One region of the Psychrobacillus sp. INOP01 genome, then DNA from elsewhere that is predicted to be linked to it. Evidence: predicted binding sites of a transcription regulator. Region 1 holds the regulator's gene; the other holds the start of a gene.
What was found. The regulator LexA, encoded in region 1, represses DNA repair genes until DNA is damaged. The targets are predictions, from matches to a motif close to CGAACATATGTTCG.

Region 1 (15,519 bases):
GTAAGTATTGGAACAGTTATTGGGATTACCAGCTCTCAATTTGGTCTGCCATGGCTCGATCCTGTTACTGCTGTTGTCGTAGGATTATTAATAGTCAAGACAGGTTGGGATATTTTTAGAGAGGCGTCCCATGATTTGACAGATGGTTTTGATGAAGAGCAGTTAAAGGATTATAAAAATTCAATTATTGATATTTCCGGTGTAAAGGGAGTAAAGGAGATAAGAGCAAGAAAATATGGAAATAATCCTGTTGTAGATGTGGTTATTCTTGTTAATTCCACTTTAGATATTGGTGCTGCCCACGATATCTCAATGGTAGTAGAAGACGTATTAATAAAGGAATATGATGTATTTGAAGTGCATGTGCATGTAGAGCCAAACTAAATAGAACTTGAATGATCGACTGAAGTATAATAAGTTAAGCCAACATTTAGTTGGCTTTTTTGATGCACATCTGGAATATAGTACGCAGCATAAGTTAGCGTTATTTTTTATACCTCAGAAGGATTTCCTTCTTTTTTGCCGAATACCAGACTTAAAAAGGGGTGTATAGGAGATGTCTTCAATATTTAAGAGAATTGATACTGTATTTTTACATGTAAGTGATTTAGAACAAGCAATCAAATGCTAAACATAGGTGAAACCCCATTAACATTGGTTCGTAAAAGAAAAAATGATGAGCAAGTAAAAAGTAGTCATATTTCCTTTAATTTTTATACTTCGAACATAGATACCGCACGTAATCATTTGATGCAGTATAATGTAACCGTTGAACCTATAAATGACGATGGCGATGTTAAATGGTTTAAGTTTCAAGATATAAAAGGAAATAATTTAGAGGTGTGTTATTTTCCGGAATAGATTGAAAGGAGAGAACGTTCCATTCGGAGCGTTCTTTTTTATACACAATAAATACTAAGGAGTGAAAACATAGGAGGATTTATTTGGAAAATTTCGGCGTAGTTCGATTTTGTTTAATTGTGGACGAAAAATTTTATATTTATTATTGGTGTAAATGGTATTAGATATTGTGACCGGGGTATTCAAAGCGATAAAAAACCATAATCTCTGAAGTCGAAAGTGCTTGTTTGCATAAGCTATAAAAATGTTGATGTTAGTAGTTCCGAAGACAAGCAAGGCTATATACCATTACGTAGTTTCTGGTGATACTGTCTATACATTAAGTCAGAGATATGGTAGTAAAGCACAATAGTAAATTTAGCTATATATTCTAAAAGGGGTATGTCGCTTTTTTATTTCTCCAATATTTACTTGTTATAAAACAAAACGAATGTTCGCGTGATAATAGAAAAAAGGAGGGAACAAGTATGCGTATAAATTTAATAAAATGTATGGCACGGAATCGGCTGGTTAGATAATAATTCTATAAATCTCGCATCTAATTATTTATCTTATAGTTCACTCAATAAGTGACTTAATCCTTCAAAGTACTATGCTGGGTATATTCAGACGCAATTGATTCTAAATCCAATGTTTTATAATTTTCCCAATTCACCTTTGCGAACGTATCAGCATCAAACACTACTGCTAAGAGTTCGTCAAATGATTTATTACCGTAGTCGTCAGTTAAGTTTGCATTCCATTTGATTAACACAGATTTCACTTCATCTAATTTCGATAAGTCTGCTAATATTTCCATAGTGTCCTTTAACATAGCGCTTTTCGAAGCTTCATGAGCATCTTTGTAGTCAATTTTAATTAAGAAGATGCCTTTATCTTCATAGACATTAAATTCTTCTTTGGTAATTGATCCAATAATAGATTTAATAGTGATAGGTTCAACGCTTTCGTCTCCACATGCAGACAATAAAAATACCGTTGCTAATAAAACTAACAATTTATTCATATATTCCCACTCAACTCCATTTTTGGTTTAATTATATCGTAAGTTTAAATAGAGAGGGTAGTTTATTATTTCACTTATTTCCCTAAATGTTTTTAAAACTTTAAATCTACTGCCTTTTTAATATGTTTACCTCTTGATAATATTCCTTCTATTCTTCTTTTTTTATACACGATCCTCATTGTTCCCGCTTGCGCCAATACAAACCTTACTATCATTAATTACACCATTCATATACTTTTCTCTTTTGTCGCAGAGACAGTGTTGATGATAAAAAAGCCCAACCACTAATTTGGAAGGACTTATTTTCACATCCCATTATCACCCTGATATAAATGTGTTTTAGTGACATTCTATGATGATAAATATTGATAAAAGTTGATTAAATAAGTTATATCTTATTTCATAAAAACTGAAACTTTTCACAGGAATAAGATTAATTGTATTTAACTTGATTCAAGTGGAATTTCCGATAAATAATCGATATCATCAAGTACTAATGCGTCTGTTAAAAGATTAATATCTAATAGAATTTGTTCCTTTATATGTATGAAGGGACATTTGTAATAATCATCTATTAGGTTATTTAGTTCTTTATAAATCAAGTTAGTAGGCAATAATACTCCCCCAGTAATCGATATTTCCTGTTACTTATTATCTAACAAAACAAGTTTAATTGGAAGAGATTTACCTAATTATTTTTGAATAATAAGCATCATTACAACGAAAAAGCTTGGAGAGTTGTGACGTTATTCACGATCGGTTCTCCTGAAATTGGCATTTTCCTCAAACGAATGGTGGTTGTCCTTATAAATGCGCGATTTTCTCTATAGAAATAGGTGTATAAAAAAATACAAATTAGAGTGATTTGTAATTTTTGAAGTAACTAGAAGTGGTGTCAATTAGAAAAGATCACTCGGTTAAAAACCAAGTGATCTTTTTGTATTTATTTCTATGTTATTTTTTTCTAAAATTCTTAGTGCTTCTTTTAGCAGGTTGATATCTATTAAAATCTGTTCCTTCAGCTGGTAGTTATTGCATCTATAGTAATCATTAATGAGTTTTTTAAGTTCCGCTATAATTAATTTCATAAGTTTTTGCCCCTTTATAGTTATATAGGCTGATATAAAAAACGATATACTTAATTTAACCTATGTCTAATTATAAATAGTAATACCCAAAATTCGGCATTTTTAATCACTTTTATTATTTTATTTGATAAATATAATGTCAATTGACTATTTTCTATATTCATTCCAGCATCAACTAGTGTGAGGGATAAATCTCTACAAATTAATAGAAGGGAGGTTAAACTTTGTTTATTAGGCCATGCAAAGTGAGAATTACATCTCGTTTTAGGAGAAATTCGAAAGAATAGTGAGGTTAAAGTGCAAAAGGGAGTAAATTTTGGGAGTGGGGGTAGTCCGGTTATAAAGTAGCTGCAAGTGGTGTCGTGACGAGAACAAAAGTTATAGGTGGATACAGAAATACTATAAAGATTTCACATACTTTGAAAGATAAAAAGTATGAAGCCTTATATGCACATTTAAAATCTTTTTCCGTAAAGTTGGACAAAGTGTTAACAGTAATACACGTGCATTTTGAAATTCACATACCATCATAAGATGTTGTGGAACAGCCTAATGCAGTGAATTCTTAATATTATATAAGTGAAACAAGTATAACCGAAGTACAGAAGCTTTAAATACAGTAGGTTATGAACTGGTGGCTGAAGGGATAGATGGGCCATTAACTATTGCCGCAATAGAACATTTTCAAAAAAACAATGGTATAACCGTTGATGGAGTAGTAGGACCAAAAACTTTAGTTGCTTTAAAGAAGAAATAAAACCTTCGGAGAGATAAAAAGAAATATGAACAAAATAAAACCCCTCAACCATAAAGGTAAAGGGGTTTTTCGATGATTTCAACAAAAATGTCCACTTTTCGTTGAAATATGATATCGGCTCTACGTTATCTTACTTATATTTAGTTGTATTGTCAAGTCTGTATGTCTATTGAATATTACGATAAACGCCAACGACTTTTCCAAGAATGCTAACAGAATTAACAATGATAGGTTCCATGGAAGAATTTTCCGGTTGCAAACGGAAGTAAGACTTTTCCTTAAAGAATCGTTTAACAGTTGCTTCATCCTCTTCTGTCATAGCTACGACAATATCGCCATTATTTGCCGATTGCTGTTGTTTTACAACGACATAGTCACCATTCAATATACCTGCCTCAATCATACTATTACCCATAATCTCCAACATAAATAAATTATCATCAGCAGTTCCGAATGTTTCAGGAAGTGGGAAAAACTCTTCAATATTTTCAATTGCTGTAATTGGCATACCTGCAGTAACTTTACCTACAAGTGGTACATGTACAACATTTTGTTTTTCTGCAATACTTCCTAATCCATCAAGAATCTCAATGGCACGTGGTTTGGTTGGGTCTCTTCTTATCAATCCTTTACTTTCCAGTCGAGCTAAATGTCCATGAACAGTAGAACTAGATGCTAAGCCCACAGCTTCGCCTATTTCTCGAACAGATGGCGGATATCCTTTTTTTCGAACTTCTTCTTTTATAAAAGCTAGGATGTCTTCCTGTCTTTTAGATGCTTTTTTCATATGCTCACCTCTTTTAGAGTAATTAATCTCTAACCTTTTCTATCTTATTAATAGTATAACAGGGGACGAACGTTAATGCAAACATAGGTTCTAATTGTTGTTGACAAAAACAAACGTTCGCATTATTATTAAATCATACATTACGAACACACATTCTATTAGGGGGTATTTTTAATGACCTGGATAAAAGAAAACTACTTTTTAACAATATTTGTAGCGTGCAGTATTGCATTTACAATGTTTATAATAATCTCGAATTCTTTTTCGACAGAAGAGAGTCTTCATATTAATATAGAACAAGGCGATTCTTTATGGGAGTTAGCACATGAGTATAGTGTAAACGAAGATAAAAAAGTATGGATCAATAAAGTGATGACTATGAATAATTTGCAAGACGGACATATTAAAGCAGGGGAAATACTTAAAATTCCAGCTGCAGAAAAAAGTTACCATTTCGATCATGAAACGGAGATAGCGGGCGATACAAAATGAAATCAGTTATATATTGTCGTGTGAGTACAGAAAAAGAGTCCCAAGAGACATCTTTGCAAAGACAGGAAGAAGAGTTGTTAGAATTTGCAGCATTACATAATTATGAAGTAGAGAAAGTATTTATAGATCAACATAGTGGTTACGATATAGAACGTGAAGGCTTATTAGATTTACTTGACTACATAAAAGAAAACGAAATTAAAGCGGTTTTTGTTCAAGATGAAACTAGAATTGGGAGAGGGAATGGTAGAATGGCAGTTCTACATCTCCTTCAAAAAACAAACACTTCTATATATACTTTACAAGATAAAGGCGTCATCAATTTAAATGAAATGGACTCTATGTTACTGGAGATATTAGCGCTTGTAGAGGAATATCAACGGAAATTACACAACGCTAAAATCAGAAGAGGTATGAAGAAAGCAGTATCACAAGGATATCGGCCAGAGAAAAACTTAAAGACAAAAGGTAACCCCGAAGGAAGAGAACGAATAGATGTGCCATTAGAAGAAGTAGTTAGACTTCGAAATGCAGGTCTCACTTATGAAGAGATTTCAATGACTCTAAAAGGTTTAGGATTTAATATTAGTAAAGCAACCGTACATCGACGATATATTGAGTATATAGAAGCACACGGAGTGAAATGACTTGCACTCTGTGTGTTTTTTCCTTACCTTTATATAAAGATATAGTGAAAGGATGAAATGAATTGTTAAGTAAAGAAAAATTAGCAAGAATTAGTGAGTTATCTAGAAAATCTAAAATATCAGGACTTTCTATCGAAGAGGCAAAAGAACAAAGCTCTTTACGTAAAGAATATTTAGAAACTTTCCGCTCTACTATGAGAGATACAATTGAAAGTGTAAAAATAATCGACCCTGAAGGAAACGATGTAACACCTGTAAAAGTTCAAGAAGCAAAGAAAGGGAAGTTTCTGAATTAATTAATCATTTCAGAAACCATTGATAATACAGACATTCTTGTCTAAACTAGAAATATAATAAAAATTTGTTTGAGAGGATGTCATTCATGTCATTACAATCCGATTTATTAGCAATTAATACGATTCGAACTTTATCTATTGATGCAATCGATAAAGCAAATTCTGGTCACCCTGGTTTACCAATGGGGGCAGCGCCAATGGCTTACACATTATGGACAAAACATTTACGACATAATCCAAGTAACCCAACATGGTTCAACCGTGATCGCTTTGTGTTATCGGCCGGTCATGGTTCTATGCTACTGTATAGCTTACTTCATCTTGGTGGTTATGATTTACCAATGGAGGAGATTAAGAACTTTAGACAATGGGATTCTAAAACTCCTGGACATCCAGAGTTCGGTCACACAGCTGGAGTAGAGGCAACAACAGGACCGCTTGGTCAAGGAATTGGAATGGCAGTAGGAATGGCTATGGCTGAAGCACATTTAGCTGCTACCTACAATAAAGAAGACCACTCGATAATCGATCATTACACATATGCGTTATGTGGTGATGGTGATTTAATGGAAGGTGTAGCAGCAGAAGCAATTTCACTTGCTGGACATCTTCAATTGGATAAATTAATTGTATTATATGATAGTAATGATATTTCTTTAGATGGTGATTTACATAAATCATTCTCAGAAAATGTAGCAAAACGTTTTGATTCATATGGTTGGAACTATATTCATGTAAAAGACGGAAATGATATTGAAGAAATTTCAAATGCTATTGAAAAAGCGAAGTCTCAAAATGACAAACCAACTATTATTGAAGTGAAAACTGTAATTGGATTTGGCTCTCCTAACCGTTCTGGTAAGTCAGATGCTCACGGTATGCCATTAGGAAAAGATGAAACTCTATTAGCTAAAGCTGAATATAAATGGTTATTTGAAGAGGATTTCCATGTGCCAGAAGAAGTATATGATACGTTCAAACAAGCATCAGAACATTTAGGTGTTCAAGAAGAGAATTCTTGGAATGAGAAATTTAATGCGTATGAGTCAGAATTTCCAGAGTTAGCTTCTACTCTGAAACAAGCAATTTCTGGTGAATTACCTGAAAACTTTGCAGATGCCCTTAAATCATACGAAACTGGTACTTCACATGCTACACGTTCTGCTTCTGGAGAAGCAATTAATGCAATTGCTCAAAACCTACCTTCGTTCTTTGGTGGTAGTGCAGATTTAGCGGGTTCCAATAAAACTACTATGAAGAATGTTGGAGATTTCTCAGCTGATGATTATGCTGGGAAAAACATTTGGTTCGGTGTACGTGAATTTGCAATGGGAACTGCTTTAAACGGAATGGCTTTACACGGTGGACTAAATGTATTTGGTGGTACATTCTTCGTATTTAGTGACTATGTTAGACCAGCAATTCGTTTATCTGCATTAATGGGACTTCCTGTAACGTATGTATTCACGCATGATAGTATCGCTGTTGGAGAAGATGGTCCAACTCATGAGCCGGTTGAACATTTAGCTTCTTTACGAGCAATGCCTGGTTTATCTGTAATCCGTCCAGCGGATGCAAATGAAACTGCGGAGGCATGGAAACTAGCTGTATCATCTAAACATAATCCTACAGTTTTAGTTCTTTCTAGACAAAACTTGCCGACTCTTGAAAATTCAGTTGAACTGGCTAAAGAAGGAGTTTCAAAAGGAGCTTATGTTGTAGCCCCTAACGAAAAAGCGGAAGCAATCTTACTTGCAACTGGTTCAGAAGTAAGTCTTGCTGTTGAAGCGCAAGCAGCACTTTCTAAAGAAGGAATTGAAGTTTCTGTCGTTTCAATGCCATCATGGGATCTGTTTGAGAAACAAGATTCGGCTTATAAAAATGCTGTATTACCATCTCATTTAACGAAACGCCTTGCAATAGAAATGGGGGCCTCATTAGGTTGGCACCGTTATGTTGGATTTGAAGGGGACGTCATTGCCATAGATAAATTTGGTGCAAGTGCTCCTGGCGAAATCATTATGAAAGAATACGGTTTCTCTGTAGAAAACGTAGTTGCGAAAATGAAAGCACTACTTCAAAAGTAAAATGTTCTACGAGCAATTCGAATGCTTTGGATATAAAGTATTCGAATTGCTTTTTATAACGTATTAGGAAGAAATTGGGGAGAAATATACCCCGACTATTTGAAGTTTCACTTTATTTGAAATTATAATAGAATGCAAAAAGAATCTATAGTATAATTTTCAGTGGTGTCTTGTACACGTAGATAAGAACACAAAGGAGGAGAAAATATGCAAACATGGATTTGGATTGTTATTATAATCGTTGCGTTAATCGCTGGTGCGGCAATCGGTTTCTTTGCGGCACGTCAATATATGATGAAATACTTAAAAGAAAACCCACCTATTAATGAACAAATGCTTCGTATGATGATGGCGCAAATGGGTCGCAAGCCTTCAGAAAAACAAGTTAAACAAATGATGAATCAAATGAATAAAATGCAAAAATAAATAAAAAAGCACTCAGCTGAGTGCTTTTTTTGAATAGAAAATAATATTACTTTATGAAATGATAAGCGCAAGATGCAAATGAGGATCTTTCATGTCAAATCAGATTTCAATTACTTTTTGTTTAGCAAGCTATTTTCTTGTAGGAAATCTGCCACAACCTGCTCATATTCCTTGCTGTTTTCATTGAAGGATTTCGCATGTTCACCTATATCAAACAATTTTAATGTTTTTGGACCTAGTTTTTTTTCGTATAAATCTTCCGTCATTTTAGGTAAGATAAAATCATCCTGCAAACTGTGGATAAACAAAACAGGTTTTTCAATTTTGTCTATAACATCGATTGGTGAGACAAGATTTAGTGTATATCCATCACGAAGCTTCAAAAACAAATTTGCAAATCGAATGGCAAGACTAGTGCGAAGAGGAGTAGTTTGTGTCATTATATGATAAACTTGCTGTTCAAAATCTGAAAATGCACAGTCCGAAATATAAAAGTCAGCATCATCTATTATAGATCCACCATATAATAGTGTTGTGGCTGCTCCCATAGATTCTCCGTGGATACCTAAAACTGCATCTTTCCCAGCTCTATCTCTGACTGCTTCAACAACTGATTGTAAATCTATTTTTTCATAAAATCCAAAACTAGTTGTCTTTCCGCCAGAATCACCATGTCTGCGGTGATCATAGACGACACTATTAAAGCCTAGTCGTTCGAACATACGAACAAAACGTAGAGAGTTAATCTTGTTTTCTGTAACACCATGGCAAATGACGACATAATTATTTGTTACTAATGGTTCGACAAAAATAGCCTTTAAGGAATATCCATTTTTAGATTCAATCCATTGTTCAGTTTTATTTACAGCGTTAAACCAGGCTTCATCTAATCGTTTAGAAGTAATTTCACGATTTAAGATAAAATCATTTTCTTTTTTCTTCATATACATAAGCCTATTAGTTACAAAGAAACCAAAGAACGTAGCCATAGCTGTTAATACACTAGTAAAAATACTCGTCCAAATAATTACACGTTTCTTCATCGTATCAACCCCTACTTACTTTTAAATAGTTTATACATTCCCGTGTCTATCGGTCTGGACACATAAGGTTCAACTACTTCTACAGCTTTAAGCAATGAGTCAAGATTTATATTCGTCCCAATACCCATTTGATGTAGCATATTCACAACATCCTCGGTTGCTACATTCCCTGTAGCACCTGGTGCAAAAGGGCATCCACCTAGGCCGCCAGCGGAGGTATCAAATCGATCAATCCCGGCTTGTAAGCTAGCGAGAATATTGGCTATTCCCATTTTTCTAGTATCGTGAAAATGTGCAGTTATTAATGTAGCAGGGAATTCTTTCTTTAGCGAGTCGAATAATTCATAGCTTTCCAGTGGATTAGCCATGCCAATTGTGTCAGCTACGCTAAGTTCGTTTACACCCCATGAAACGAACTCCTTGCACAATGCAACCGTATCTGATGAATCTATTTTACCCTCATATGGACAATAAAAAGCAGTGGAAATACATGCGCGGACAAAATGACCTTCTTGTAATAGTTTTCCCACAATAGGCTTAAGTTCATCCATACTTTCTTTCGTCGTTTTATTAATATTTTTTTTATTAAAACTGTTTGAGACACCTACAAATACAGCGAAACTCTGTGCCCCGGATTGTTTGGCTAATTCTACGCCTTTATTATTAGGTGTTAGTACGAGTTGTCGACCCATTTTATTCACTTGGGTTACTATTTCATTTGCATCTTTCATTTGTGGAACCCATTTTGGCGATACGAAAGAAGTTATTTCCATTTCTTCTATCCCTGCAAGCTGAAGTTTTGCGATAAAAGATAATTTTACCTCGGTTGGTACTTCGTTTTTTTCGTTTTGCAATCCGTCTCTTGGACCTACCTCGATAATTGTCACTTTATTTGGTAAACTAAACATAATCATCCCTCCCTCTTTATTGTAAAGAAAGGATGGTTAAACAAGCAAATTTAAATTTAGCTTTGTAAAAATTTGTTTAAAACAGGGGAAACAAGGAGGAAATCACGTGACAAATGAAGTTGTGATCGTAAGTGCAGTTAGAACGGCAATTGGTTCGTTTCAAGGGGCTTTAAAAGACGTGCCAGCTACTAAACTAGGTGCTATTGTAATTGAAAAGGCGTTAGAAAAAGCAGGGGTATCTAAAGATGCTGTGGACGAAGTAATTATGGGGAATGTCCTTCAAGCTGGTTTAGGCCAAAATCCGGCAAGACAGGCTTCAATTCAAGCTGGATTACCACATTCAGTTTCTGCGCTAACTATTAATAAAGTGTGTGGGTCTGGCTTAAAAGCAATTCATCTTGCTACGCAAGCTATTATAGCAGGGGATGCAGATATTGTTGTTGCAGGTGGAATGGAAAACATGAGCCAATCTCCGTATCTGTTAAAGAACGCTAGAGAAGGCTTCCGTATGGGCGATCAGAAGGTAGTAGATAGTATGATTTCAGATGGTCTTTGGTGTGCATTTAATGATTATCATATGGGTGTGACTGCTGAAAATCTATGTGATCAATATGAAATTACAAGAGAAGAGCAAGATGAATTTTCTGCGCGTTCCCAGGGCAGAGCTGCACAGGCGATAGAAGAAGGTAAATTTGCAGACGAGATCGTGCCTGTAGAAATTCCTCAGAGAAAAGGAGATCCAATTGTCTTTTCGCAGGATGAGTATCCGAAAAAAGGTTCTACAGAAGAAAAACTAGCGGGGCTTCGTCCGGCATTCAAAAAAGACGGTTCTGTAACTGCAGGTAATGCTTCAGGTATTAATGATGGAGCAGCAGCTGTAGTGGTAATGTCAAAAGCTAAAGCGGATGAACTTGGTCTTAAACCACTTGCGACAGTTGTTGCAAATGCATCAGCAGGAGTGGATCCAAGCATCATGGGCATTGGACCCGTTGAAGCAGTGAAAAAAGTATTGAACAAATCTCAACTATCATTAGCGGATATCGATTTAATCGAAGCGAATGAAGCTTTTGCGGCACAATCGATTGCTGTAGATAGAGAGCTATCATTTAATCATGATATACTAAATGTAAATGGTGGAGCGATTGCATTAGGCCATCCGATTGGAGCTAGTGGTGCTCGTATATTTGTTACTTTACTTCATGAAATGGAGAAGAGAGATGCGAAAACAGGCCTTGCCACACTTTGTATCGGTGGTGGCCAAGGGGTCGCAACTATAGTTAAACGCTAATAAAGAAGGTGAACAAAATGGCTAAGAAAAAACAAAGACAACAACAGGTAAAGCCTGCTAAGCAAGTGGAAGAAGGTAATTCATTGTCCGATCAGCTTTCTTCTGACGTTCTAGCGAAACTAAAAGAAACGAAGAAACAATTAGTAACCGCTGAACAAGAAAAAGAGGAAGAGAGACAAGCACAACTAGCTTTCGAAAAGAAAGAAAAAGAAAAAAACAAATCGTTTGAAGAGCTGTTAGATGAATATGGCTTTGGTGGCTCGAAATTTTAAGAAAGAAAAAACTATTTGCTTTGGCAAATAGTTTTTTTGTGCTTTAGGAAATCAGTCGTGTTTTTCATTTTTGAAAGTACCACAAACCCAGTGTTCACAGGACATTTGTCCTATACTTTCCTATCACTTTAAAAAGCCAGTCGTGAAGTAAATCACGGCTGGCCATCCTAAGCTTATGAATTAACTCGATGTTCCATATAGATCTCTTTCTTTGTTAATTCACTTGCTGTTTGTAAAATATTATGTGGTACTTCTGTATGGTATGACTGAATAGATTCTAACAGCTGTTTTTCACTGCTTGCACCGAGTATCATTGAACCCGTTACATCATTTCGTAAAACATAATGTTGAGCTATAGAACTTAAAGGAGCATCCAACGCATCCAATACTTTAATAACTTCCAGTAATTCCTGGTGAGTATAGCTTAGATACTCATCTGTTTTACTTGCTCGAGTTAATCCTTCAGCAGTTAATAATCCTTTTGCTAATGTACCCCTACTAAAGAGAGTTGCTGAATTATTTTCTAAAAGGGAAAACCATTCTTCTGGTCTTCTGTCTAGTAAACTATATTGCATCATTACAGAGACGGCATTACTTTTGCTTAAAAATCGTTCTATGACATTTGGTCGAATGGAAGATATTCCGTATTCACGAATAATCCCCTCTTTTTGGAGAGATTCCATTGTGTCTATAACTTCGTCTACATCATCTTCCATCGTACCTCCGTGTAGCTGATATACATCTATATAATCAGTCTGGAGTCGCTTCAATGAAGCATGTACGGCATCTGTTATCCATTCCTTAGACGGATCCCATGACCAACCATCGCCAGATTTGTTTAGCCGATTTCCAACTTTTGTAGCCAAAATTATATTTTGTCGATTGCTCTTTAGAGCATTCCCAACAATCTTTTCATTTTCACCTTTATTGTATAGATCTGCTGTATCAAAATAGGTTATGCCGTTTTCTAAGGCAACTTGAATAATATTATTAGCGGCTGCTTGCTCTACTGGAAGTGACATGCAACCTAATCCAATTTCTGAAACGTATAAATCACTTTTACCTAATTGTCTTTTCTTCAAGTTTCATCACGTCCTTTTCTACATGGTACAATGTCAAATAGATAGATTCAACTAAAGTGAAACGCTATAAACGAGAGGAAGATATGTTATGAAAAAATTTGAGGAAAAAACAATTCAATCTGAGGTTAAATTCAAAGGAAGAATAATATCTCTGCAGGTAGATGAAGTAGAACTACCAAATGGTAAAACTAGTAATAGAGAGATTGTGAAGCATCCTGGGGCAGTTGCAGTTATTGCTGTAACAAAAGACAAAAAAATAATTTTAGTGGAACAATATAGAAAAGCATTAGAAAGATCAATTATTGAAATTCCTGCCGGAAAAATAGAAATTGGAGAGGCTCCGGAAATAACTGCTCTTCGTGAATTAGAAGAGGAGACAGGCTATACGACGGAAAATCTACAATACTTACAATCATTTGCTACATCTCCAGGATTTGCTGATGAGATTATCCATCTATATTTTGCAGATAATATTGAAAAGATGGAGCAACCAGTTGGATTAGATGAAGATGAGTTTGTAGAATTATTATATGTTACTATCTCCGAAATGGAAGAAATGGTAAAGAAACAACAAATCTATGATGCTAAAACTGCCTTTGCATATATTTGGTTGAAAGATTATTTTAAAGTAGCATGATTTAAGTTAGTACAAGCATATGATGAAAGTAGATAGGGAGGTGTTCCAATTTGAACCAGACTTATACTATTTTCATCTCATTATGTGTACTCGTAGTTAGCTTTATCGGAGGTTTGATATTATTTGAAAAAAGTACGGTAGAACAGCAGCAATGGATTATTAATCTCTTGGACGCACGCGTTCTATTAGTAGAACAGCCTACTTTTTTAGAAACGATATTTCCTCATCTAATGTTTGCGATTGTGTTTTTTTTATTTTATCAACATCCTTATTTACGAAAACTAATTTTAGTTATTTGTGCGTTTAAAATTACATTCTATGGATATTGTTCGAGTTATTTACTTCAAACACAGGAATCTACTTTTCCTTATGTGTTTTGGTGGTTTCCATTTCAGCTAGTTTACTGTATCTTATTATTAGCCTTAGCAAATCGGATTAATATTTTTTCGCTATCCTTCTATATAATTGTTATAATTATAGAGTCCATCTTAATACCATTTATATTATTTAATAATTAGTTCTTATTAATAATTATTATTATGTGAATCTCTTGTAATGAGAATTCAATTATTGGTATAATGGATTTAGTTAAGGAGGCGTCATATGGAAAGCCGTATTGATCGTATAAAAAAACAATTATCTGGTGCGAGCTATAAACTGACGCCGCAGCGAGAAGCGACAGTCCGAGTTTTGCTTGAAAATGAAGAAGATCATTTAAGTGCAGAAGATGTATTTTTACTAGTTAGAGAGATATCACCTGATATTGGACTTGCAACAGTTTATAGAACGCTTGAGTTATTAAACGAATTGAATGTGGTAGATAAAATTCAATTCGGTGACGGCGTATCTCGCTATGATTTGAGACAAGAAGGCGCAGCGCATTTTCACCACCACCTAGTTTGCATTGAATGTGGAGCTGTAGATGAAATTCAAGAAGATTTGTTAGAAGATGTAGAAGCTATTGTCGAGAAAAAATGGAACTTTAGAATAAAAGACCATCGTCTAACATTTCACGGTATATGCTACCGTTGCCAAGAAGATAAATAAACAAAAGGATAGCTTACTAGCTATCCTTTTTTTAAATTATTGTTTTATCAAAAGGAGTGAGGTACTTGAATAATGGAATACTACATTTAGAGGATTATATGCACTTTCTGCAGATTGAACGGCAGTTAGCGAATAATACGTTGACCTCCTATAAGAAAGATTTATCCGATTATTTACATCATATATTTGAAGTACAGCAACTACATAGTTTAGATGGGGTAGAGCGCACACATATTGTTCTTTATCTGCGAAGTTTAAAAGAAAATGGAAAATCTGCTCGAACGATTTCTAGGCATATTTCCTCTATTCGTTCCTTTCATCAGTTTTTATTAAGAGAGAAAGTGGCGAACACAGATCCATCTGTCCACTTGGATTTACCACAGCTAGAGCAAAAGTTACCTACTTATTTGTCAGTGGAAGAATTGAATAATCTATTAAATAGTATTGATATATCCAAACCACAGGGACAAAGAGATTTAGCTATGTTTGAACTTATGTATGCTAGTGGGATGCGGATAAGTGAGTGTTTAAACTTAAATTTAGAGGATATACATTTATCCATGGGATTTGTTCGTGTCTTTGGGAAAGGTGGCAAAGAACGAATTGTGCCATTAGGTGGTTCTGCCATTAGAGCTTGCGCAGATTATATAGAAAATGCTAGACCAGCTTTGTTGAAGTCTGAGAAAACGGAAGCTATTTTTATCAACAGGCGCGGTAAGCGTCTAACTAGACAGGGGATATGGAAGTTATTAAATAAGCATGCTAATGCAGTAGGGATTTCAAAGGAAATTACAC
Region 2 (15,519 bases), 220 kb from region 1:
TTAGTTTATCATGAAGTAGCGTTTATCACTATGTATTCCCCGTATTTTTATTGAAATTCAGACCTTTGACGGAAACGTATCGTCACAAATTATTCTTAAAAATTATAAAATGAAAATATTACCATCTAAGAAAAATATGAGTGAGTTCTAAAGGTCAACACCTGGTTCTATCCTTTCCGAGTTGCTTTGGACAGACTTGTAGCTATATTATTACCGGTTAATTTTTGCTAGGCTGTCTAATCTAACTCACAGGTACTACTCACTTCTTTGATATCCGCGGAGAGCGGCGACTCTGGCGCAATGAGTGAGTCAGATGAAACATCACAAGCGACGCGTAAGTAGCGGTGATGTTTCATCGATCACCTTGCGGAAATCGGCAGTAATTTACTTTCTTTAAAAAGAGAGGTCGCTACTATAAAAGTAGCGACCCCCTGTCTATTTTGCCTTTTTTTCAACAAGTAACTTTAAAGCTGTTCGATCTTCACCAGATATGACAATATCGGTGAAAGCTGGAGAACAAGTTAGATCTGTTCCACTTGGGGCAACAAATCCTCTGGCAATCGCTATCGCTTTGATAGCCTGATTTAATGCTCCTGCTCCTACTGCTTGCATTTCTGCATACCCTTGTTCTCTAATTACTGCAACTAATGCCCCAGCAACTGAATTTGGGTTTGAACGGGAAGATACTTTTAAAGAATCCACTATCATTTCTCCTTTTGTCGCTATATTATGAACTTGCTTCTGGTCCATAACCTAACGTATGCGCAGGAGTAATCTTTTAGACTTTTTAGCCTTTAAACGGGTAATCCTCGTTTATATAAATTCGTTCTTGGTGTATTGCTTTCCCAGTGGTATTGTCCACTTCCACGAAGAAACCGCTAAGTACAGAACGTCCAATCTTAGGTACTTCAAAACGAGCTGGCATATTTGTTTGGAAACGGTAGAGTACATCTTCTTTTTTCATGCCTAGAACACCATCGTACGGACCTGTCATACCAACGTCTGTGATATAAGCTGTTCCTCCTGGTAATATACGAGAATCTGCCGTTTGAACATGTGTATGTGTTCCAACTACGACAGAGGCCTTTCCATCTAGATGCCAACCAAATGCAATCTTTTCACTTGTAGCTTCTGCATGAAAGTCTACAAAGACTATAGGTGATAATTTTTTGGCTTCTTCAACCATTTCCGTAGCCATTTTAAATGGATCATCGTGTGGTGGTAAAAATGTGCGACCATGCATATTGATCACTGAAATGGTATGACCATTTTTGGAGATGGAAGTCATTCCTTTACCAGGAGCATCCTCTGAAAAGTTGGCAGGGCGGATTAAATAGTCCGTGTCATCAATAAAGTCCATAATTTCTTTTTGATCCCAAGTATGGTTACCCATTGTTACTACGTCTACCCCCATATGGAGCAATGACTGAAAAATACTTTTCGTAATCCCACGACCTGCAGCTGCATTCTCCCCATTTGCAATAACTACATCCACATCATATTTTCTTTTTAGTCTTGGTAAATAATCTTCTAACGTATCGCGACCCATTGATCCAACGATATCACCTATAAATAATATTCTCATTACTATTTCATTCCTTTCACGAAAAAAAGGCTTCAATTCGAAGCCTTTTTGTTAATACTAACTTATGAAACATTAGAACACCATTACTGTATGCTATTTAGCGTATTCTACAGCTCTAGTTTCTCTTATAACAGTCACTTTAATATGACCAGGATAATCTAATTCTTCTTCGATTCGTTTACGGATATCTCTCGCCAAACGATGAGCTGTTAGGTCATCAATTTGATCTGGACGAACCATTATGCGAATTTCTCGACCTGCTTGAATAGCAAAAGATTTTTCTACACCTTCATAGGACTCAGAAATTTCCTCAAGTTTTTCCAAACGACGAATGTAGTTTTCTAATGTTTCACTTCTCGCACCTGGTCTTGCTGCAGATAATGCATCGGCAGCTGCCACTAATACGGCAATAACAGATGTAGCTTCTGTATCCCCGTGATGGGAAGCAATACTATTAATAACTACTGGATGTTCTTTGTATTTTGTTGCTAACTCGACACCAATTTCTACATGGCTACCTTCTACTTCATGGTCAATTGCTTTCCCAATGTCATGTAGTAACCCTGCACGTCTTGCAAGTGTTACATCTTCACCAAGTTCTGCAGCTAACAACCCTGCTAAATAGGCAACTTCTGTTGAGTGTTTTAACACATTTTGACCATAGCTTGTACGATAACGGAGTCTACCTAGAATTTTCATAAGATCTGGATGTAAATTATGAACACCAATATCGAATGTAGTTTGTTCACCAATTTCGCGAATTTGTTCATCTACTTCTCTTCTAGACTTTTCTACCATTTCTTCAATTCGTGCAGGATGAATTCGTCCATCCTGTACCAGTTTTTCAAGTGCTAAACGGGCTGTTTCTCTTCGAATTGGATCAAAGCCTGAAAGAATTACAGCTTCTGGCGTATCATCGATAATTAAATCAATACCAGTTAACGTCTCAAGTGTACGAATGTTTCGTCCTTCACGGCCAATAATGCGACCTTTCATCTCATCATTTGGCAAGTTAACAACAGAAACGGTTGTTTCAGCAACATGATCTGCTGCAAAACGTTGTAACGCAAGGGATAAAATTTCACGAGACTTTTTATCGGATTCTTCTTTAGCTCTAGTTTCCGATTCCTTTGTCATCACAGCAATATCCGTCGCAAGCTCATTTTCTACTTCTTGGAGAATAATTGTTTTCGCTTCTTCTCGAGTCAAAGTAGAAATTCTTTCTAGTTCAGTTTGTTGCTTGTTAACTAGTTCATCCACTTTGTTTTCTTTCTGTTCGATATGCTGTTGTCTTTCAGTTAGAGCATCATCTTTACGCTCAAGACCTACTTCTCTCTTGTTTAGAGCATCATCTTTACGATCAAGGTTCTCTTCTCTTTGTAATAACCGATTTTCCTGTTTTTGCAGTTCGCCTCGGCGTTCACGGATGTCAGATTCTGCTTCATTTCGTAATTTGTGAGTTTCATCTTTGGCTTCTAAAAGTGCTTCTTTCTTCAACGCTTCCGCTTCTCGCTTTGCTTCATCTATGATGATTGCTGAAGATTGTTTTGCACCAGTCACTTTTGAATCGTTCACGTTTTTCAGATAAATATAACCAACAACGGCACCGACAAATAGACCAAGCAAAGCGGAGATGATAATTTCTGTCATTCGAACACCCCCTATTGCTATACTTTTTAGTTTCAGTCGGCACGTATATACAAAAACATATACGTAATGCCTATAATCATTTAATAATAAAGAAATTATACAATTTTAATTGTATAGATGTAGAAATACTCTGTCAAGGAAGGGAGGTATAATATATGAAAAGTAGGACAAAATAAACACCTGTACTTGTGTATTTTTAAAAATTAAGACTGTTCGACTAGTGATTCTAAAATTAGCCCTTCAAATTTTAACTATGTAGAAGTGCAAGTGCATTTAAGGTAAAACCTGTATCTGTTGTTATCGAAGTGCTTTGTACAGACATCTCGCTATATTATTAGCGTCTGATCTTTTAGAGAGACTGATCGTCGCCCTTCTAAAACTTTAAGAACAGTTTTAGTGCATTCTTGTGTAATGAAAGAAAAAATACTTTCTAATCCGTAGAGTAAGCTCACGAAGATACAATTTCGTTCGCTATTTCGCTTCTTTATTGCGTGAACGCTTATTATTTCTCCGTAGTCCACTACCAATAGTAGTGGCCGCCATTAAACAACGATTACAGAATATTATTATCACTACAATTATTTAAACTAATTCTATTGTCTTAGCGATGGGCTGTGCTAAATCTTCTCATTGGGTACTACTAACTTCATTGATTGTAGTAAAAGGTGGCAACTCCGATGAGGATTCATCGCTCACTCCACGGAACGTGTACCTGAAACGGAAATCAGCAGGCTTTATCAATTTTCAAAGTACTATGAACCCCAATTGTTCATAGTATATTTCATATACATTCTTTCAAAAAATAGTCTCTCAAATGAATGAGAGACTATCAGGATTTTATTTTTCATCTAATAATAATTCAAATTCTTCGTCTTCTTCCTCTTCGATCTCATGACCACCAATCGTTAAGGAACTTGCTGCCATTCCAAGAGATTCACGGATTTTACCAGTGATTTCAGCCTTAATAGAAGGATTTTCTTTTAAGTACTGTTTAGCATTTTCTCTACCTTGACCTATGCGCTCTTCATTGTACGCATACCAAGAACCACTTTTTTGAATTATGTCAAACTCTGATCCTATGTCAACTACTTCTCCTTCTTGAGAAATACCTTCACCATACATAATATCTACTTCTGCAGTTTTAAATGGTGGAGCTACTTTGTTCTTCACTACTTTAATTTTCGTTTTGTTACCCATAATATCGGTACCTTGTTTAATAGCTTCTGCACGTCTTACTTCTAAACGGACAGAACTATAGAATTTAAGTGCACGACCACCTGGTGTAACTTCTGGATTTCCGAACATTACTCCAACTTTTTCACGAATTTGGTTAATGAATATTGCAATCGTATTCGATTTATTAATAACACCCGATAGCTTACGTAATGCTTGTGACATTAAACGTGCTTGAAGTCCGATATGAGAATCTCCCATCTCTCCTTCAATTTCAGCTTTTGGTACTAAAGCAGCTACCGAGTCAATTACTAAAATCTCAATTGCGCCACTACGTACAAGTGCTTCCGCTATTTCAAGTGCTTGCTCCCCTGTATCCGGTTGAGATAAAAGTAATTCATCAATATTTACACCAAGTTTTTGTGCATAGACTGGATCTAATGCATGCTCAGCATCAATAAAGGCTGCTTGACCACCAGTTTTTTGTATTTCTGCAATGGCATGTAGAGCAACGGTTGTTTTACCCGAACTCTCTGGACCATATATTTCAATAATACGTCCTCTTGGATATCCGCCTATTCCTAGTGCTGCATCCAATGCTAAAGAACCACTAGAAGAAGTAGAAATTTCAAGATTTGTTTTTTCACCTAGTTTCATAACTGAACCTTTACCAAATTGTTTCTCTATTTGTTTTAACGCCATATCTAAAGCTGCTTTACGATCATTATTAGCCAATTATATTTCCTCCTCAAAAGAAATGATGATGTTTTTTATTTCTATTCTTACTATACTCGGTCTTTGAGAAATTTACAAGAAAAAAGCGAACGTTCATTCGTTTATTTTTTGCATCTATTTAATTTTGGGCGTGAAAAACGACTCAAAATTAAATTTTGGGCCGTTTTTGTTAATCAAAATTAAATTCCTGCTAATTTTTGTTCTCGCAGTAAACGTATCAAATAATAGATCGTAAATTTCACTGCCCTAATTCTATTCGTGTTTCGTAAACCTGATAGATTAAGTTTATACGTTACCGGCTTAATATCACCTAATGCGATTCCAATCCAAATTGTACCCGCTGGTTGACCACCATGACCATCCGGACCAGCTGCTCCAGTAATGCCTACACCTATATCAGTCTGAAATATTTCTTTTACTCGAAGTGCCATTTGCTCTGCACATTGACTAGAAACTACGCTATATTTCTCGATAATATCAGCATGGACACCTAATTGCTTGATCTTCACGTCTTCTGTATAGGTTATCATTCCACCTACCAAAGCTTCTCCCATTCCCGGTACTGCAGCAAGCTCCGATTGGAATAGTCCTGCCGTCATACTCTCAGCCGCTGAGATAGTGAGGTCATTTTCAATAAGGATTTCCCTCAGCTTCGATGGTAAAGAATCATTATTATAGCCATAAACAAATTTGCCAACACGGTTGAGGATTTCAGCTTGTAATATTTCAATCTTTTTCCAAGCTTCCTCTTCCGAATTACTTTTTGCCGTTAATCGAAGTGTAACCTCACCATCAGAGGCAAGTGGTGCAAGTGTTGGATTCGTTTGGTTGTCTAGCAGATCCTGCACTTCTGTTTCCAATTCTGCTTCCCCTATTCCATAGAAGCGAATAACATGGGACATAATAACACTTTCATCCAAAAGGAGCTTCGGTAATAATGGCTTCGCCTCGAATTGGAACATAGGCTCCATCTCTTTTGGAGGTCCGGGAAGTAGTATATATGAATGACTTTCCGTAGAGAGTAACATTCCCGGTGCCATTCCATGTTTATTCTCAAGTACAGTGCACCCTTCTAAAACAAGTGCCTGTTTTTTGTTGTTTTCCGTCATTTTACGATCCATGCGCTTAAAGAAATCTTCAATATACATGATTGCATGATTATCTAGCACTAAGTTCATACCTAAATGCTTCGCTATAGTTTCCTTTGTTAAATCATCTTTTGTAGGACCTAATCCGCCCGTGAAAATAATAAGGTCTGCTCGTTTTTCTGCTATTTGAATCGATTCTAACAGCCTATCCGCATTATCTCCGACTACCGTATGATAGTATACGTCCAGACCGATTTCTGCAAGTTGAGTGGATATAAAACGGGCATTTGTATTAGAAATCTGCCCTAGTAATAGTTCTGAGCCTACTGCAATAATTTCTGCTTTCATGAAGAACTTCCTTCCTACTTAGAATCTAGTAACACCTTGCGATTCAAATAAAAATAATCCCATCCAGACCAAACCGTAAAGAATAGACATACATATAGCATGATCATATCAAAAGGAATATGGAACATTTCAAAGAATATATTACCCAATAAAAGTGAAGAAATCGCAACAATTTGTGTCCACATTTTTATTTTCCCTAATTGATTGGCCGCCACTACCTCCCCTTCATTCGCTAATATTAAACGAAGACCAGTTACAGCAAACTCACGGCTAATAATTAATATAACTACCCAAGCTGGCGCCATTCCAAACTGAACTAAAATGATTAAAGCAGCAGAAACTAATAATTTGTCTGCAAGAGGGTCAAGAAATTTCCCCATATTTGTAACCAAGTTATATTTTCTTGCGTAATACCCATCGATAAAGTCCGTAATCGATGCAATTATGAAAATAATTGCTCCAACTAGATGTCCTACAGGAATTGTTGCCCCCAGTAGTGTAACATCTCCCCAATTAAAATCTACTAGCATAAAAAACATAAAAATAGGGATTAAAAATATACGAAACAAAGAGATTTGGTTTGGTATATTCATTTTCATAAAAATAACTCCTTTCAATATCAAATAAAATAGCCATCATTAAGATGACTATTTGTTGAACTGTATTACTGCGTTTTGAGTAATCTCTGTACTTTTAAACTCTACTACTTCATCGTTTATTGTAACAGTATTCCCAGGAGCATGCCCAAGACGTATACGGATTTTAGAAAATGCATTTGCATCAAATTCGAAGGTTTCTCCGGCCTTTACAGATTGATCCACAAGAATTTTGTCGTTTTCATCCCTAATATTCAACCATGTAGTATTTACTGCAACCAATTTTACTAAATAGCTTTCAGCATTATCTAAATTATATGTTGAAGTTACACCTTGCATATCTACGAAAGTTAGCTGTTGGGTAGGTTTTGGTTCTTCTACCTCCTCTTCAACAACTTCTTCCTCTTCTGGCTCATCTACATCATCAGGTTGTATATTTTCATTGTCCTCAAACGTCGGTTTTTGCTCTTGTAGCAACTCGTCGTTTGTGACACTTTCTTCTGAATCATCCGGTCTATTTTGAAATAAAAACCAAGACATTACGATAATTGCAATAACAAATACTACTACCATAACCATCGGGAAAATCTCCATCAACTTACTAGTTGATCGTCCTCCCAAAGCTCTTCTAGACGGAGTTGCAGGAATACTTTTTGTTACTTCCTCGTTGGATGGAGAGGGAATCTCTGATTTATATGTTTCTAATAATTCGTCTCCATTCAATCCAACTGCCTCTGCATACTGTTTTATAAATGCGCGAACATAAAATGCACCTGGCATAGTTGCATAATTACCTTCTTCAATACTTGCCAAGTACCGTTTTTGAATTTTTGTTATTTCTTGTAAATCATCGATACTATAACCCTTTGCTGTTCTCGCTTCTTTTAAGCGAGCCCCAAGTTCAGTCAACTAAAACACCTGCCCGTTAAAAATTGAATCCACCAAATCCGCCAAAGCCTGTCATTCCTTTGTCAGACATTCCGTGGTTTTTTTCCATCATTTCATATGTGATTTGTTCATCAGGAGTGTGACGAAGTTCGATAATATAGTCAAAATCATCAATAGAATACTCAGAATGTTGGATGAACATATCAGGATGTTCCACAACCTTGATAGTCGGCATCCGCATCATTTCTCTTACTAACTGAAGATGCTTTTCATCATTTGATTTTCTCGTTACAATACCATCTAATATGAAAATATTACGATCGCTAAACTCGTCCCCTGCCAATTGACTTCTAATTGTTTGCTTGATCATTGTAGAAGACAGGAATATCCATTTTTTGTTTGCACAAACGCTTGATGCTACCACCGATTCAGTTTTGCCTACTCGGGGCATTCCTCTAATCCCAATAAGTTTATGACCATCTTGTTTAAAAATTTCTGCCATAAAATCTACTAAAAGACCAAGTTCATCCCGAACAAATCTAAAGGTTTTTTTATCGTCTGCGTCACGTTGAATATATCTACCATGGCGAACTGCAAGACGATCTCTAAGCTTAGGTTCCCTAAATTTAGTCAATTGAATCGTTTCCATAGTGGAAGCAATATGTTCAAAACGTTCAATGTTTTCTTTTTTCTCTGCTTTTATAAGCATACCCCGTCTGCCTTCATCTACACCATTGATCGTTACAATATTAACTCGAAGCATACCAAGTAAAGAAGAAATGTCACCTAAAAGTCCTGGACGATTAACTTGAATTTCATATTCAAAAAACCATTCACTAGCCATGTTATATCTTTCCCTTCTCTATAGATGACGTTTCACTTCATGATTAGTTCTATCATATATGATTTTGTAGTCGAATAAAAGAAAAAAAGAAAAGAGCGTGTATTTCTCTCTTTTCTTTTTATCTCAGTTAAACTATTCCGTTGATATCCTTTTTAGGCGGGCACTCCACTTATATATACCAACCACCATTAACTCGAATAATTTGACCTGTTATATAATTCGCCTTTTCACTAGTTAAAAATTCGACGGCATTCGCTATATCTTGCGCGGATCCCAAAAAACCTGCAGGAATTTCTGAAAGAATCAGCTGACGAGCTTCTTCTTCAATATGAGCGTTCATTTTTGTATCGATAAAGCCTGGGGCAACCACATTTACTCTTGTTCGTTGTAAAGCAACCTCTTTCGCATAAGCCTTTACAAAGGCATGCTGAGCTCCTTTAGCAGCAGAGTAGGCAACTTCATAAGAGGCACCTGTATCTCCCCATATACTCCCTACAAATATGACTGAACTACTATCCTGTTTCCGAAGCTTGCTATTTAGTTTTCCCAATAAAGCCATAGGATGCTCCACATGCACTTGAAACAATAGGCGAATATCATCTAAGCTAGTGTCCTCTAAAGCTTTGTATAGACTATGTCCTTGCGCAAATACGATCGTTTGAAGTGTAAAGACTGAATCGACTATTGTTTCTATACAATTCGGATTACTCATATCCGCTTGAACAACGATAAACTCTTGCTCAGGATAGGACTCGTTTAAATCTGTTAATAACTTTTCTAAGCTTTCTTTATTATTAGCATAGTGCAGGTACATGGACCAACCGACTTCCGCGAGATTACGACATATCGCGTGACCAATTTCACCAGATGCTCCTAGCACCAATGCAAATTTTTTACTCATTATTTTTCTCTAAAGGTAAGATTGTAAATACTGTATGAGCATTTTCATCTGTTAACGATTGGAATGCTGCTCTCACCTGATCCATTGTTAGTTTCTCTAAAGCAGGAACTACATCAAATAAATTCATGTCATTGAAAGAGTAACGTGTAAATTGATTTGCAATATATTCTATGGAATTTAATGCTCGTAAGAAAAAGCCAATTTTTTTACGGACAATACGTTGTAAATCCTCATCTTCTACATTCCAATTAGAAGCGTAGCTCTTAATAGTCTCTTTTATTTTCTCGGTCAGTTCAGTTGGATTGACAGAATCTGAACCAATCATTGTAAAACCATATCCCTGCTCCATTGAAAAATCTGCGGAATAAGATTCATCAATCCATCCGTTTTCGTATATTTCTTGATAAAATGCAGAACTTCTGCCAAATATCATTTCAATAGCAACTTGCATCGCTAGTTCGTAATTTAACATTTCGTCACCAGAAATATCGGTATTACTTGCTTTAATGCCAAATAATACTTTAGGTTTTTGAACATCCATCTGTAGAGTACGTTCTTTTATATCTACCGCCTTTTGCTCGTCAGGGTAGAATCGTTTAATTGCCTGGGGTTCCTCAAATGACTTCGCTGCTTGATCTGCTTTGATAAAGTCCATCATCTCTTTGGGATCAACTGCTCCTACAACGAATAAAACCATATTTGACGGATGATAGAACGTGTTATAGCACTCATATAAATGATCAGCTGTAATATGGCTAATCGTTTCTATCGTTCCAGCAATATCAATCTTTACAGGGTGTTCTTTATACATATTTTCGATTGTTCCAAAGTATAAACGCCAATCCGGCTGGTCATCATACATCGTAATTTCTTGACCTATTATCCCTTTTTCTTTCTCTACCGTTTGTTCCGTAAAATAGGGTTGTTGAACGAAATCCAATAACGTTTTCGTATTATCCAATACATGGTCAGTTGAGGAAAATAAGTACGCAGTTCTAGTAAAAGAAGTAAATGCGTTTGCAGATGCACCTTTCTCACTGAACTTTTGAAATACATCCCCTTCTTCCTTTTCAAACATTTTATGTTCTAGGAAATGAGCAATTCCATCAGGAACAACGACAGGTTCATCCTTACCTAAAGGAATAAATTCACGGTCGATCGAACCATATTTTGTAGTGAAAGTGACAAACGTCTTTGAAAACCCTTTTTTGGGCAAGATGTAGACATCTAAACCATTCGGAAGTGTTTCATTGTATAATGTTTCTTCTAATTGTTCAAAATACGTTTTATTCATTTGCTGCACCTTCCTTACCTGAAAGGAAATAAACAAATTCCTTTTCAATAGTTAATGCCATTTGTTGTATTTGTTCTTTCGTTACATGCTTCCACTTTTCTAGCCAATCTTCTACGGTAAAGGATGGATTCAATTCTTTATACTGGTCGTATATTTCAATTTGAGCACGTGCTGAATCTAAAGCCTCTTTCAGTTGGTTGGTAAGCATGGATTTCGTTTGGTTTAATTCTAAGTCGGAAATATCGCCGGCTTGCAATGCTTTTAGCTGTTCATCGATTAATGCAACTGCTTTTTCCTGTAAATTAGAATCTATTCCTGCAAGCACAAATATTAATCCGTAAAGTGAAGAGTAGCTGCTCGATGCATAATAAGCCATACTTTCTTTTTCTCGTACGTTCATGAAAATCTTAGAATGTGAAAATCCACCTAAAATACCATTAGTCAGCTGCATAACTGGAAATTCTTCTGAGAAAAAAGTGATAGGTGTTTGATAGGCAATATGGAGTTTACCTTGTTTCATATCTTGTATTTCGTGAAGAAATTTATTGTTATTCGTTTCGTTTGGTACATCTACTGCTTTTTCTATCTTTTCTGTACGATCAGCAAAGGAAAAATGACTCTTCATTTTTTCTTTTATTTCCTGCACGTTTACATCCCCAACTACGTAGATAGATAAATCATCTTTTGTTAGTAAATCATGATGCATATTGACAAGTTGATCGTTTGTAATCGCTTTAATAGCTTCCACTGTACCATTAGATGTAATAGAAGCTGCATTATTAGGGCGAATATTCTCTAACAAACGTTGCTGTGCATACCTCGTTTTATCATCATACATCGATTGGATACGTTCAATCACTTGTTCTTTTTCTCGCTTTACGATTGAATCATCAAATTTGCCATTCACTAAATTTGGTTTAATAATAACGGTATGTAATAAAGAAAAAACTTCATCGACAATTTTTTCATTGGATAAGTATGCGTCGTTTACGGTTTCCGCGTTCAATGAAAAAATATGATGACTACCTTTTTTCGTCGTATCAAAGTATAGAACAGCCCCGTACAAATCATCTAAACGCTTTCTAAAAGCTACGTTTGTTGGATATACCTCATTGCTGAATTGTAATATATTCGCTAATACTGCACGAATAGACGCTTTTTCTACTGTTAAAGGCTGTTTCCATTTAAACGAGATATTAATCGTTTTGAATTGTTCTGTAGGTCTCACAAACAGCTTAACGCCCCTTGCAAGTTCGAATTGTTGAAACATAAGTGATCCCCCTTTTCTTTCTAGTGTATCTCAGATAGTGATTCACTATACATGTACTAATTATATCAGTACATATAAAAAGGGACCAATTAATTGGTCCCTTTTCCATTTTCTATTTAATTTACGTCAATATACATACTGTTGGTTTGCGAGGAAGGCGGACGCTTTCCTCGCTCCACACTAATAAATGAAAGTTTTAGACTGTAACTACGAAACTTTGAATTATCGTTTCCCTTTGATATAAGGTATTCCACTTGCTTTTGGTGCGTTTGCTCTTCCTATAAATCCTGCTACCGCCAATATAGTCAAAGCATAAGGCAAGATGTGCAAGAAATAAGTTGGAACTTCTTTCACATATGGAATCTGTCCACCAACAATACTTAATGCTTGAGCAAATCCAAAGAACAATGCCGCTCCTAGTGCACCAAGCGGATGCCATTTACCAAAAATCATTGCTGCAAGAGCCATGAACCCTTGACCATTTATAGTAGTGTGACTGAATTCACCAGAAATCGATTGAGAGTATACTGCTCCACCTAATCCTGCAAGTGCACCAGACAAGATAACGGCAATATAACGCATTTTAGTAACATTTACCCCCATTGTATCTGCTGCCATCGGATGTTCTCCAACAGCACGTAAGCGCAATCCAAATGGAGTTTTATAAATTACAAACCAAGCCATCAAAGCGATACCGATTGCCAAAATAGAAGTACCATATACATCTTTAAATAACATTGGTCCAATTACTGGAATATCACTTAATAATGGTATATCAAAACGGATAAATCGTTCTTGAATATAATCTGTTTGTCCTTTACCATAGATCATTTTCACAGAGAAAAGAGCTATTGCAACCCCTAACATATTGATCGCAACCCCAGATATTGTTTGATCCGCACGGAAAGAAATCGATGCTACAGCATGCATAACTGAGAATAATCCTGAAACAATCATTGCTGCGATTAACGAAACCCATGGAGTCATTGCACCAAATGTATCAACAAACATTAAGTTAAATAGAATACCGATAAATGCACCCATAACCATTAAACCTTCTAATCCGATGTTAATAACACCAGATCGTTCGGAGAAAACTCCACCGATTGCTGTAAAGATTAAAGGAGCTGCATAGAAAATAGCAGAAGGGATAATAAAATATAATACATCTAAGAAGCTCATATTATTTCGCCTCCTTTTTCTTATTCGCTTTTTCAAGGAAATATCGAATAACGTAACCACATGCTACGAAGAATATGATAATAGCTATTACAATAGAAACGATTTCTACTGGAATACCAGCTTCGTTCGGCATATTGAGAGCTCCATATTTTAACGATCCAAACAGTACCGCACCGAAAATTACTCCCAGTGGTGTATTGGCACCTAATAAGGCAACTGCAATCCCATCAAAACCAATACCAGTAAATCCACCTTTAACATTTGCATATTGGAAAGTACCTAAAGCTTCCATTGCACCTGCTAGTCCCGCAAATGCACCGGAAATAACCATAGAAAGAATTATGTTTTTATTTACATTCATACCTGCATATTCTGATGCATGTTTATTAAATCCAACTGATTTTAACTCGTAGCCAGTTGTTGTTTTTTCTAATATAAACCACATCAGTAAAACCATTGCAAGTGCTATAAAAATACCATAATGCAAACGAGAGTAATCTGTAATACTTTCAAAAAATGCTGATTTTAATGAAGCAGTTGCGCTAATTGTACCTGTATTGTCCCCACCATCCGACACTACTTTAATTAGAGCATTCGTTGTATGTAAAGCAATATAGTTCATCATAATTGTTACAATTACTTCATGTACCTGTAATTTGGCCTTTAAAAGACCCGGGATAAAGGCCCATAAAGCTCCAGCTAAAGCTGCTGCTATAATAGCAAATGGTAAATGGATATACATAGGTAAATCAAATGCAATCCCTACATAAGCTGCTGCAAACCAGCCTACTAATAATTGTCCTTCAACCCCGATGTTAAATAATCCCGTACGGAAAGCAAATGCTACGGATAAACCTGCAAGTAGATATGGAGTTATTTGACGAATAGTTTCTCCAATTGCATAGGCATCCCCAAAAATACCATTCCATAGTGCAGCATAGCCAGCTATTGGATCATAATCACTCACCAGCATAACAACTGCTCCTACAAGCAACCCTAAAATAACAGAAATTACAGGGACAAGTATATTTATTAGTCTATTCGACATGAGTTGTTTCCCCCTGATTAACTATCTTTGAATTCTTTTTTTGACCTGCCATCAATAACCCAAGCTCTTGTTCAGAGGTTTCTTTTGGCAACAATGTATCTACAATTTGTCCATCATAAATAACTGCAATACGGTCAGATACATTCATAACTTCATCTAATTCAAATGAAAGCAGAAGTACCGCTTTTCCGTTATCCCGTTGTTCAATAAGACGTTGATGAATAAATTCGATAGCACCTACATCAAGTCCACGTGTTGGTAATGCCGCAATCAATAATTCTGGATCTCGTATAACTTCTCGTCCAATAATTGCTTTTTGCTGGTTTCCTCCAGAAAGTGCACGTGCAGGTGTGTGCTCCCCTTGTGTTCGCACATCAAAATCTTTAATAATTTTTTGCGCTAGCTCGGAAACTTTTGAATAATTCATTATTCCATTTTTCGAAATAGGATGTTGGTAATAAGTTTGTAATGCAATATTATGACCGATAGAAAAGTCTAGAACTAATCCATGCTTATGACGATCCTGTGGAATATGCCCTACACCAGACTCTGTAATCTTACGCGGTTTTTGATTGGTCACATTCGTTCCGTTAATCGATACAGAACCAGATTTAGATTTTCGCAGACCTGTTATTGCTTCGATTAACTCGCTTTGACCATTGCCGTCAATTCCAGCAATCCCTAAAATTTCACCTTTACGGACCGTTAAGTTTAGTCCTTTAACCTTATCAATGCCACGATAATCTGCTACAACTAGATCTTTAATGACAAGTGTATCGTCAGCAGGATTTGCTTCACTTTTCACAGTTTTGAATTCTACTTGTCTACCAACCATTAAGGAGGCTAATTCATTTGGATTTGTTTCTGCAGTAACAACTGTACCAATTCCTTCACCTTTACGAATAACCGTTACTCGG

Region 2: recA (recombinase RecA) is a predicted target of LexA. The motif match lies at 5,230-5,243, and genes of this name have one in related genera.

What each region holds. Positions count from the first base shown of each region.
Region 1 is NZ_CP073315.1:3,887,421-3,902,939, forward strand. It holds gene KD050_RS19065 (cation diffusion facilitator family transporter) at 1-384, shown strand, start outside; gene KD050_RS19070 (hypothetical protein) at 1,436-1,867, opposite strand; gene KD050_RS19075 (hypothetical protein) at 2,311-2,481, opposite strand; gene KD050_RS19080 (hypothetical protein) at 2,785-2,955, opposite strand; partial or broken gene KD050_RS19085 (peptidoglycan-binding protein) at 3,572-3,712, shown strand; gene lexA (transcriptional repressor LexA) at 3,879-4,499, opposite strand; gene KD050_RS19095 (cell division suppressor protein YneA) at 4,674-4,991, shown strand; gene KD050_RS19100 (YneB family resolvase-like protein) at 4,988-5,638, shown strand; gene KD050_RS19105 (DUF896 domain-containing protein) at 5,701-5,934, shown strand; gene tkt (transketolase) at 6,021-8,021, shown strand; gene KD050_RS19115 (YneF family protein) at 8,229-8,447, shown strand; gene KD050_RS19120 (alpha/beta hydrolase) at 8,558-9,490, opposite strand; gene KD050_RS19125 (hydroxymethylglutaryl-CoA lyase) at 9,502-10,398, opposite strand; gene KD050_RS19130 (acetyl-CoA C-acetyltransferase) at 10,505-11,686, shown strand; gene KD050_RS19135 (DUF3886 domain-containing protein) at 11,704-11,958, shown strand; gene KD050_RS19140 (aldo/keto reductase) at 12,132-13,040, opposite strand; gene KD050_RS19145 (NUDIX hydrolase) at 13,129-13,677, shown strand; gene KD050_RS19150 (hypothetical protein) at 13,728-14,195, shown strand; gene KD050_RS19155 (ferric iron uptake transcriptional regulator) at 14,281-14,724, shown strand; gene xerD (site-specific tyrosine recombinase XerD) at 14,790-15,519, shown strand, end outside.
Region 2 is NZ_CP073315.1:3,670,601-3,686,119, reverse strand. It holds gene KD050_RS17985 (stage V sporulation protein S) at 436-702, opposite strand; gene KD050_RS17980 (TIGR00282 family metallophosphoesterase) at 788-1,585, opposite strand; gene rny (ribonuclease Y) at 1,679-3,235, opposite strand; gene recA (recombinase RecA) at 4,073-5,143, opposite strand; gene KD050_RS17965 (competence/damage-inducible protein A) at 5,323-6,579, opposite strand; gene pgsA (CDP-diacylglycerol--glycerol-3-phosphate 3-phosphatidyltransferase) at 6,594-7,172, opposite strand; gene KD050_RS17955 (helix-turn-helix domain-containing protein) at 7,227-8,084, opposite strand; gene KD050_RS17950 (DUF3388 domain-containing protein) at 8,101-8,907, opposite strand; gene ymfI (elongation factor P 5-aminopentanone reductase) at 9,077-9,808, opposite strand; gene yfmH (EF-P 5-aminopentanol modification-associated protein YfmH) at 9,801-11,102, opposite strand; gene yfmF (EF-P 5-aminopentanol modification-associated protein YfmF) at 11,095-12,372, opposite strand; gene KD050_RS17930 (ABC transporter permease) at 12,595-13,554, opposite strand; gene KD050_RS17925 (ABC transporter permease) at 13,556-14,602, opposite strand; gene KD050_RS17920 (ABC transporter ATP-binding protein) at 14,592-15,519, opposite strand, start outside.